Regions from separate parts of the Cellvibrio sp. QJXJ genome, predicted to be linked through region 2. Evidence: predicted binding sites of a transcription regulator. Region 2 holds the regulator's gene; each other region holds the start of a gene.
What was found. Region 2 encodes PhoB, which activates phosphate uptake and scavenging genes when phosphate is short. Its sites were predicted from a motif close to TGTCATAAANNTGTAACA; they were not measured.
Positions count from the first base shown of each region.

Region 1: the regulator PhoB is predicted to act here: its motif matches at 1,772-1,789, upstream of NNX04_RS13700 (alkaline phosphatase PhoX).
Region 3: the regulator PhoB is predicted to act here: its motif matches at 1,220-1,237, upstream of NNX04_RS12475 (TIGR00153 family protein).

Region 1 covers NZ_CP101662.1:3,150,134-3,153,417, forward strand. Annotated here, with positions in the region: gene NNX04_RS13695 (helix-turn-helix transcriptional regulator) at 1-226, shown strand, start outside; gene NNX04_RS13700 (alkaline phosphatase PhoX) at 235-1,707, opposite strand; gene NNX04_RS13705 (TonB-dependent receptor) at 1,932-3,284, opposite strand, start outside.
Region 2 covers NZ_CP101662.1:3,514,621-3,517,904, reverse strand. Annotated here, with positions in the region: gene ubiA (4-hydroxybenzoate octaprenyltransferase) at 44-910, shown strand; gene phoB (phosphate regulon transcriptional regulator PhoB) at 1,041-1,739, shown strand; gene phoR (phosphate regulon sensor histidine kinase PhoR) at 1,887-3,170, shown strand.
Region 3 covers NZ_CP101662.1:2,840,982-2,844,265, reverse strand. Annotated here, with positions in the region: gene NNX04_RS12480 (inorganic phosphate transporter) at 1-453, opposite strand, end outside; gene NNX04_RS12475 (TIGR00153 family protein) at 477-1,154, opposite strand; gene NNX04_RS12470 (GspE/PulE family protein) at 1,443-3,206, shown strand; gene NNX04_RS12465 (sulfite exporter TauE/SafE family protein) at 3,284-3,284, opposite strand, start outside.

The sequences.
Region 1 (3,284 bases), 360 kb from region 2:
ACTCATGATCAAACACAGCAGTGAGTTTCCCGCACCAGTCCATGACGGCAGTGCCACAATCTGGCACTTGGCGACTGTGCTGGAATGGTTCGTTCAACATCAACAAAAGCCGGTAGCACCAGATTTATTAGCCATTGCCAAGGCGGCAATGCAACTGAATATTGTCAAGGAAAGCGCACATTTAGAAGCTGGCCTTTCCCAACGGCTCATCGCATTAACCGCTTGACGATCAGGTCAGCCCAACTTATCAATCCCCTTGGCGCGGCTGCGCAGGTTGCCCCAGGGGCCGGTGATGGCGAGGGTGAAGCCGGGGCGTTGGATGTTGACGAACAGCGTAGTGCCGTCGGGGGAGAAACAGGCGCCACAGAATTCACCTTTGTCGGGGTGGGCGTTCATCGCGAGGGTGTAGATGCGCCCGTCCGGAGTGAGGCCGCGCAGGTAGTTCACCGTATCCGGGTTTTCCGAGTAGCTGTCTTCGCAGATGATCAGGTCGCCCCAGGGCGCCACGGCGATGTTATCGCAGGATTCCAAAATGGCGCGGTTGTGGGTTTCGTAGACTAATTCCATCACCCCCGGCTGCTCTGTTTCGCGCGTCGTGCCTTCAAAGGCGCTGGGTTGATAGCGCCACACCTGGCCGATTTTGAGCGGGCCGCCACCAGTCGCCGCAAAGAGTACTTCGCGGGTTTTGTCGTCGCGCAAGGCAAACGCCAAGCCTTCGCCGCGTGCAAAAATCGCCGCGCCTTTGGCTTCGCCGCGAGTATTCAAATCACCCTCGGGGGAGGTGACATCCTCCAAGTCGATCCACTCGCATTCAAAGCGCTGGCGCATAGCGACGGGTTGCGCATTCTTGTCCTGTGCGTCTTCCTTCCAATTGCGGGTATTGGCGCTCGGCCAGCCGCGAATGGCGAGGGCTTGCAGCTGTCCGCCCTCCGCCAGTTTGCCCGGGGTTTTGGGGATAAAGCGGTAAAACAGGCTGCGATCCGTATCTTCCGAGAGGCACACAATGCCGTTGGTGCTATCGACCGCCGCCGCTTCGTGTACAAAACGCCCCATATCCTTGAGTGGCACCGGGTCGACCAAGCCCTTGCCGAGCGAGGGGACTTCAAAGATATACCCGTGTTCGCGACCGTAGCCTTGGGCTTTGCCGACCAGTGTCTCCTCGCAGCTGAGCCAACTGCCCCAGGGCGTAGCGCCGCCGGCACAGTTGCGCGCGGTGCCCACCAAACTCAGGTGGCTGCGCTCTACCCGCTGGCTGCGATGACTGTAAACCAGGGTGCTGGTGCCGCCGTTGACGGGCAGACCGCCAAAGCTGTCGTAACTTTTTGTGCCGACATGTTTGCGCGCTAAATCCTTATCGCCGCCGAAGGCATCAATTTCCTCGCCCACCGAATCCAGTTCGTGGTTGCGCACCAGAATGCATTTGCTCACATCGCCCGGCAGCGGGAAGGCGGCCATACCGTCCATCGCGCTGGGGGTAATTAATCCATCGCTCATGCGGTCGCCGGTGCGGGCGATAATTTTGTAGCTAAAATCGCGCGGCAAATTGAGAATGCCCGCCGGGTCGGCCAGCAGTTGGCCGACTTTATCGATCCCGTAAATCGGGTCTTGGGCGTAGACCTGTGCCTGCAGTTGCAAACTGCGCAGGCCGCCCAGGGCGATGGCGGTAGCGCTGGCATTTTTAAGAAAGTGACGACGGGTTAAACGCATAAAAAAACATCCACAAAAGTAAATAACAGACATTGGAAAACCAGCGCTGTTTTTGACGCAAAAAGATGACTATTAGATGACAACCAAGCCAGGTGCCCAAAAAAGGGCTGAGCTGAAATGACCGCCCAGCCTGAAATTGGGAAATACAAACTTCGTCATACCCGCGAACACGGGTATCCATAAAATGCCTCTGGACTCCTGCGTTCGCAGGAGTGACGAATGGCTTAGAAACTGGCGCGCACCCCTAAGGAATAGGTGCTGCCGTAGTCGGTATAACTGCGGAATTCATCGCCCTGCACAAAGTCCTGCTGGGCTTGGTCGGTGATGTTGATACCTTCCACAAACACCGTGACATTGTCCGACAGGTCATAAGACGCGCTTAAATCCAGGGTGCCGAACTCCGCTTTGTTTTCCGAGGCGAGGCTGTTGGTGCCGATCTGGTTGAGTACACCATCGCGCCAGCTGTAGCTGAGGCGCAGGCCGAAGCCGTCCTTTTCATAAAAGGCGGTGATGTTGTAGCTGTTTTTGGCGACATCTTCCAACTCGCCTTTGACCGATTTGTCGTTGTCCACATAGACGGCGCTGGAGTCGGTCCAGGTGTAGTTGGCCTGCAAACCCAAGCCGTCAAAGGGCGCGGGCAGTTGGTCAAACACTTGTTGATAGGCCAGTTCCATCCCGGTGACTTCGGCGTTGGAGCCGTTCACCTTGGAGCTGAGTTCATAAACCACACCGTTGAACAGCAAATCCGACTTTTGGGTTTGGATAAAGGTTTCAATATCCTTGTAGAAGATACCGGCCGAGAGCGCGGTAACCTTGTCCAGATACCATTCCAGTGTCAGGTCATACTGCCAGGCTTCAAAGGGGTTGAGCAGCGGGTTACCGCCGGTGGCAGTATTAACATCGCCGGAGTTAAAGGTCAGGCGCGGAGCCATGTCTTGTAGATCCGGGCGGGTAATTACCTTGGCCACGGCAGCGCGGGTGAGTAAATCGTCAGTCCAGTTGAGCGAGAAGTTGGCCGAGGGCAGCACATCGGTATAGTCCTCGTCAAAGCTCACCGGCGTAGTCACACCGCCCACAGACGCATGACCGGACGAGGTCTGTTCAGTTTGGGCAACGCGCACACCAAGATTACCTTTGAGTGGCAAACCGCCCAGCTGGTGCTCCATATCCACCATTGCATAGGCGGAGGTGATGGTCTCGTCGATGCGGTAGGAATTGCGCAAATCGCCCGATGAGAGGGGCGCTGCCAAGTCGGTCGCGCTGGGGTAGTTGCTCCAGAATTTAGTTTCATCCGGCACCAGCCACAGGGTGGGGAATTCGCCTTTGGCATCGCCGAGGAAACCGCTCACCGGGAAGGGCTCAAAGTAGCTCTCGTCAAACACCTCACCTTCAATGCCATTGATCAACACCAGGTCGCGGCGGTCATAGTTGCGCGAGCGCTCACGCAGCTTGATGCCGCTGGTGAATTTGGTGAGACCGGCGACATTCAGCTCGCGCTCGGCATCAAACTTAATGGCCTGTTCTTCATCTTCCGCGCGAATAGTGCGCCACTCCAAACGGCGCCCCAGCCACTGCTC
Region 2 (3,284 bases):
ACCGCGTACAACAGCGGCTAAAAAGGCCGGGACTAGCGGGTTTATGGGCAAACTCAAGCAAACACTGCCGCTCTACTGGCGCTTGATGCGCATGGATCGCCCCATAGGCACATTGCTGCTGCTCTGGCCCACCCTCTGGAGCCTGTGGCTGGCAGCCAAAGGCATACCCAGCGTGAAAAACCTGGTGATTTTTACCCTGGGTGTGATTGTGATGCGCGCGGCTGGCTGCGTAATCAATGACTTTGCCGACCGCAAAATCGACGGTAGCGTCGCGCGCACCAAAGATCGCCCACTCGCCACCGGCGCAGTTTCCAGTCGCGAGGCGATTTTTTTATTCATTGGCCTATGCGTGATCGCCTTTGCCTTGGTGCTGATGACCAACCCGCTTACCATCAAACTCTCTGTGGGTGGCCTGCTGCTCGCCTTTTGTTATCCCTTTATGAAACGTCACACCCACTTACCACAGGTGGTATTGGGCGCCGCGTTTGCCTGGGGAATACCCATGGCCTATGCGGCCGAGGCCGGTTCGCTACACGAAAACATTTGGCTGATTTACCTCGCCGTGGTGCTTTGGACGGTGGCCTATGACACCTTTTATGCCATGGTGGATCGCGAGGACGACCTTAAAATCGGCGTGAAATCCACCGCCATCTTGTTTGGGGAACAGGATCGGTTGATGACCGGCATCCTGCAAATCCTGGCGCTCTATGCGCTGATTCTGGTGGGTAATCGCTTTGAGCTGGGGCTGTTCTATTATCTGGGCTTGACGGTGGCGGGTGGTTTGTTTGCCTATCAACAGTGGTTGATTCGCTTTCGCGCGCGCGAAGCCTGCTTCAAAGCCTTTTTAAATAACAACTGGGTGGGTGTGGCGGTATTTGCCGGTTTAGCTATGGATTATTACTGGCACTAAGCCCACGCGACTGCACGCAGCTACAATTTTCTGACTTGTCATAAATATGTAACACTGAGCTTATTAAATAAGCTGCAACAATAGCTTCATGAAACGTGAAGCCTACCGTAGTTTTATTAGGCAGAAGATTATGACTGGTCGCAAAATTCTTATCGTCGACGATGAATCCGCCATTCGCGATATGTTGCGTGTGGCACTGGAGATGGCCGAGTACCAAGTGCTGGAAGCCAGTAACGCGCAGGACGCTCACGGCCTGATTATCGACGAAAAACCCGACCTGATCCTGCTCGATTGGATGATGCCCGGTACCAGCGGTATTGAACTCGCGCGTCGCCTGAAGCGCGACGAAGTTACCGCTAATACTCCCATCATCATGCTCACCGCCAAAGGTGAAGAGGACAACAAAATCCAGGGGCTGGAAGTTGGCGCCGACGATTACATCACCAAACCTTTTTCACCGCGTGAATTGGTCGCCCGCTTGAAAGCAGTATTGCGCCGTGCCGACCCACAGATTTCCGCCGCCCCCATCACCGTACAGGGTCTGTGTTTGGACCCCGCCAGCCACCGCGTCACCATCCACGATCAGTCAGTCGATATGGGCCCCACTGAATATCGCCTGCTGGAGTTTTTTCTCACCCACCAGGAAAGAGCCTATACTCGCAGCCAATTGCTGGATCATGTCTGGGGCGGCAATGTGTATGTGGAGGAGCGCACGGTCGATGTGCATATCCGCCGCCTGCGCAAAGCCCTGACCATCGACGGTCACGAAGACCTGATCCAAACTGTACGCGGTACCGGCTATCGTTTTTCGACACGAATCGAAGCCTGATATCACTAAGCTGCAAGTATTCGGCAGCGGGCAAGCCTGAGCGACAATCGGAGACAGGATGTCGACGATTAGCCCCCATGGATGGGTTCACGGCGTGTCGCGCAGGCTTGCCCGCTGCCGAATACGGATCGAAACTGAGAGGCCCCCTTGTTAAAAGGTTTCAGCGCTGAACTCCAGCGCATTCTGATTATTCTCGCCACCTGCAGCCTGATTGGTTTTTTCAGCGACAACTACGCGCTGTGGATGCTACTCGGCTGTGGCATTTACATTGTGTGGATGCTCTGGCAAATGCGCCGCCTGAACCAGTGGCTACTCAAACGCGAGAGCGAACACCCGCCGGAGGCCAGCGGTATCTGGGGGCAGGTGTTCGACAACATCTACCAACTGCAGCGCGATCAACGCATTGAAAAAGACAACCTGCAAGCGGTGATCAAACGCATCCAGGAAATCAGCTCAGCACTCAAAGACGGGCTGGTCATTCTGGACGCGCGCGGCCATCTGGATTTCTGGAACCCCGCCGCCCATCGCATGCTTGGGTTGAATACCAAAGACCAGGGGCAATCGGTCATCAATTTTGTGCGTCACCCCAAATTTGTCGCCTATTTTGAAGAGGGCAATTACGGCGAGCCGCTGGAAATTCCCTCGCCGCGTTTTCCCTCCAAACACCTGCAATTCCAAATCACCCCGTTTGGCAAAATGGAGCGATTGATTGTGGTGCGTGATGTGACCCAACTGCACAACTTGGAAAAAATGCGTCAGGATTTTATCGCCAACGTCTCCCATGAATTGCGCACACCGCTCACGGTGATAAACGGCTATGTGGAAACCCTCGCCGATAACAACACCACCCCGAGCTGGAATAAACCACTGCAGCAAATGTTGCAGCAAGCCAAGCGTATGTCGCTGCTGATTAACGATTTACTGGTGCTTTCCAAACTCGAAACCACAGAGGCGGGCCACAATTACAAGCCCATTAATATTGAGCAGCTGCTCACCATTGTGAAAAGCGAAGCGGAAGTATTAAGCAAGGATAAAAACCAACAGCTCACGCTGGTGTGCAACAACACCACGCGCCCACTGTTGTTGCAGGGCAACGAAAAAGAATTGCACAGCGCCTTTTCCAATCTGGTAATTAACGCCATCAAATACACCCAGCCCGAAGGGCGCATCAACATGCTGTTATGGCAGGACGAGAAACATTTTTATGTTTCGGTAAGCGATAACGGCCCCGGCATTGATGCCCAACATATTCCGCGCCTGACCGAGCGTTTTTATCGTGTGGATGCCAGCCGCAACAGCGGCACCGGCGGCACCGGGTTGGGTTTGGCGATTGTGAAACACGTGCTGATGCGCCATTACGCCGAATTAAAAATTACCAGTGAACTAGGCAAGGGCAGTATGTTTATTTGTGTTTTTGCACTGCCGCAATAGTTACACCGACATTCGCACATCAGGCTTATTTACTACCGGAGTCTCATCCTTTTGAGGGTGAGACCAGCATCACAATTTTTTCACACCCTGTAATTCAAAGGCTTTTTTGGCGAA
Region 3 (3,284 bases), 670 kb from region 2:
AATTACCCAGCTGCCGACGATGCCCCAAACCTTGCTCCACTGCACCGCATCGGCGGAAATGCCCACGGCGGCAAAACCAATGATGGCGCCGACAATCGAGTGGGTGGTGGATACCGGCCAGCCCAAAATACTGGCGATTAATAACCAGCTACCCGCTGCTAGCAGCGAGGCGAGCATGCCGAAGACAAATAAATCCGGGTGGTCGGTCATCACGTCCAGTTCAACAATCCCGCTACGGATGGTTTCTGTCACTTCACCACCAGCTAGGTAGGCCCCGGCAAACTCAAATACCATGGCAATTAAAATGGCCTGTTTCATGGTAAGCGCACGCGAGCCAACCGAGGTTCCCATTGCGTTGGATACATCATTGGCACCTATGCCCCATGCCATAAAGAGGCCAAAAGCACAGGCAAGAATAAACAGCACATGGCCGTATTCAGCAAATAAAGTCATCTTGAATTCCTCAAGGTAAAGGATTAATGCGCCAGCAGCAGTTGCAAACGGCCGCCCACATCGTGTGCGCGGTTGGCGATATCACCCACCCAGTCGATGATGTTGTACAGGAACATCACATCTACCGGGGGGAGCTGGGCTTCGAGGGCAAAGAGTGAGGTGCGCACGCCAATTTCCAATTGGTCGGCTTTCTCCTCAAGAATGTCCAATTCCTTGATCATATTTTCGACAACGGTCAGCTCGCGGCCGCTAAAACCGGTCTCGAGCAGCTCGTCCAGTTCGTTGATGGCGGTGAGCGCTTGCTCGGCTGCCGCAACACTAGCGCGCACAAATTCATTCATCTGCGGTTTCATGCTTTCGGGGATGGTCATGCGACGGCCCATGATGATACCGGCGATGTCTTTGGCGCGGTTGGGAATGCGGTCCTGCATAGTTAGCAGTTCGAGCAGGTCGGTGCGTGGTACCGGCAGGAACAGGCTTTTGGGCAGATGCAAGCGCAGGTGCTTTTTGATTTCGTCCGCATCGTTTTCGAATTTCACCACTTGCTGCTGAATGCTGCTGGCGAGAGGCCAGTCATTGCCGGTGACAGCTTCAAAAAAAGGTACGAGTTCGGCGGCGGCTTTAACAGCCAGCGCCATGTGCTCTTGCATGGGCTTGATGGGCGAGCGGCCAAACAGGTTCGACAAGTTTGCAAAAGGCATGGTTATCCCCTCGGGTTAAAAGTGTGCGCAGTATAAAAACATCACTCGCCAAGGTCACGCAGCTTTATTACTTATTTATGACAAAGTTGTGATGCTTTTTAGCTGAACTTTTGTTAGTGGCTGGTATGGGGTGTTAGACATAGGTGTCTAGGTTTCGGGTGTGTTGAGCTTAGTGGTTGCTGACCAAAACGCCAGCCTGTCGCCTTGTGGGCAGACTCGCGTCGGCAGAGCCGCTACAATCAGTGCATGTTTTTAGTCGCAGCTCTCTTATTTACAGGAATAACGTCGATGGTGCTGGATCGGGTATTGGATTTGCGCGGCTTGATTAATGATCTGGTCGTTGATGGGCGCATGTCGCAGCTGGATGCCAATATGTTGCTTGGCGCCTCGCGCAGCCGCGAACAGGCGATCATGCACCCGCTGGCCTATGTCGCCACCCAAAATCTGGAAGATTTACAGCGCCCGGGCAAGATTCTGGATGGCGATACGCTCACCGAGTGGTTAGCTAACAAGGCGCGCCTGCCGTTGTTTCATATAGATCCGATGAAGATTGATGTCGCCAAGTGCACCGAGGTGATCAGTTACGCCTTTGCCAAGCGTCACGGTATTTTGTGCGTCAAAGTGGAGTCGGATCACGTCATCATCGCCTGTACCCAACCCTTTATGGCTGGTTGGGAGCCACAGGTGGAGCATGTGGCGCGCCGCACGGTGAAACGCGTGGTGGCTAATCCCGCCGACATCGAGCGTTTTATGGTGGAGTTTTACACCTTGGCGCGCTCTGTCTCCGGCGCCAGCGGAGCGACGGCGGCCTCGGCGATTACTAACTTTGAGCAGCTGGTGGAGCTGGGCAAAGCCAGCGATCCGGATGCCAATGACCAGCATATCGTCAAGATTGTGGACTGGCTGTTGCAGTACGCTTATGACCAGCGCGCCAGTGACATTCATATAGAGCCGCGCCGGGAAGTAGGGCGCATCCGCTTCCGTATCGATGGCGTTTTGCATTACGTCTACGAATTGCCCGCCAATGTATCCACCGCTGTCACCAGCCGCTTCAAGGTGTTGGCCCGCATGGATATTGCCGAAAAGCGCAAGCCGCAGGATGGCAGGATCAAAACCCGCCGCAGTGATGGCAGTGAAATTGAATTGCGTATGTCCACCTTGCCCACCGCCTTTGGCGAAAAACTGGTGATGCGGATTTTTGACCCGGAAGTGCTGCTGCGCAGTTTTACCGACTTGGGTTTAGTGGGCGATGACTATGCGCGCTGGTACTCCATGCTTACCCGCCCCAATGGCATCTTGTTTGTGACCGGCCCCACCGGTTCCGGTAAAACCACCACCCTTTATTCATCGCTGCGACAAGTTGCCACCGATGAGGTGAATGTCAGCACTATTGAAGACCCCATTGAAATGGTGGAGGAGCGTTTTAACCAGACGCAAGTGCACCACAAAATCGGGCTGGATTTTGCCGCCGGTATCCGCAGCCTGATGCGGCAAGACCCTGACATTATCATGGTGGGTGAGATCCGCGACCTAGAAACCGCCCAAATGGCAGTGCAAGCTGCGCTTACCGGCCACTTGGTGCTATCCACCGTGCACACCAACGATGCGCCTTCAACCGTTGCGCGCTTGCTGGATTTGGGCATTCCTTCCTACCTCATTAATGCCACCTTGCTCGGGGTAATGGCGCAGCGTTTGGTGCGCACACTCTGCCCACATTGCAAAGAGGAGGGCAGTATCAGCGCGTCGGATTGGCAGGAATTGGTTGCGCCTTGGAAAGTGAATGTGCCGGCCAAAGTCTATCGCCCGGTGGGTTGTCTCGAATGTCGCAATACCGGTTATTTGGGGCGACAAGGCCTTTACGAAATTCTGATGTTGTCTGAATCGCTCAAGGAAAAAGTTAACAGCGACTGCAACCTGCAGGAGCTGCGCAAATTGGCGATGAAGGAGGGCATGCGCACCTTGCGCTTGTCGGGCGCTCAAAAAGTCGCGGCGGGACTCACGACGATGGAAGAGGTATTGCGGGTTGCGCCACCACCGGAGAAGGCGGGTTAGGTGGTGAATATGCCCAATAAAAAATGGCGACCCGTGAGTCGCCATTTTTTTATGGTTAGCGGCAAGGTTTACGGCTAT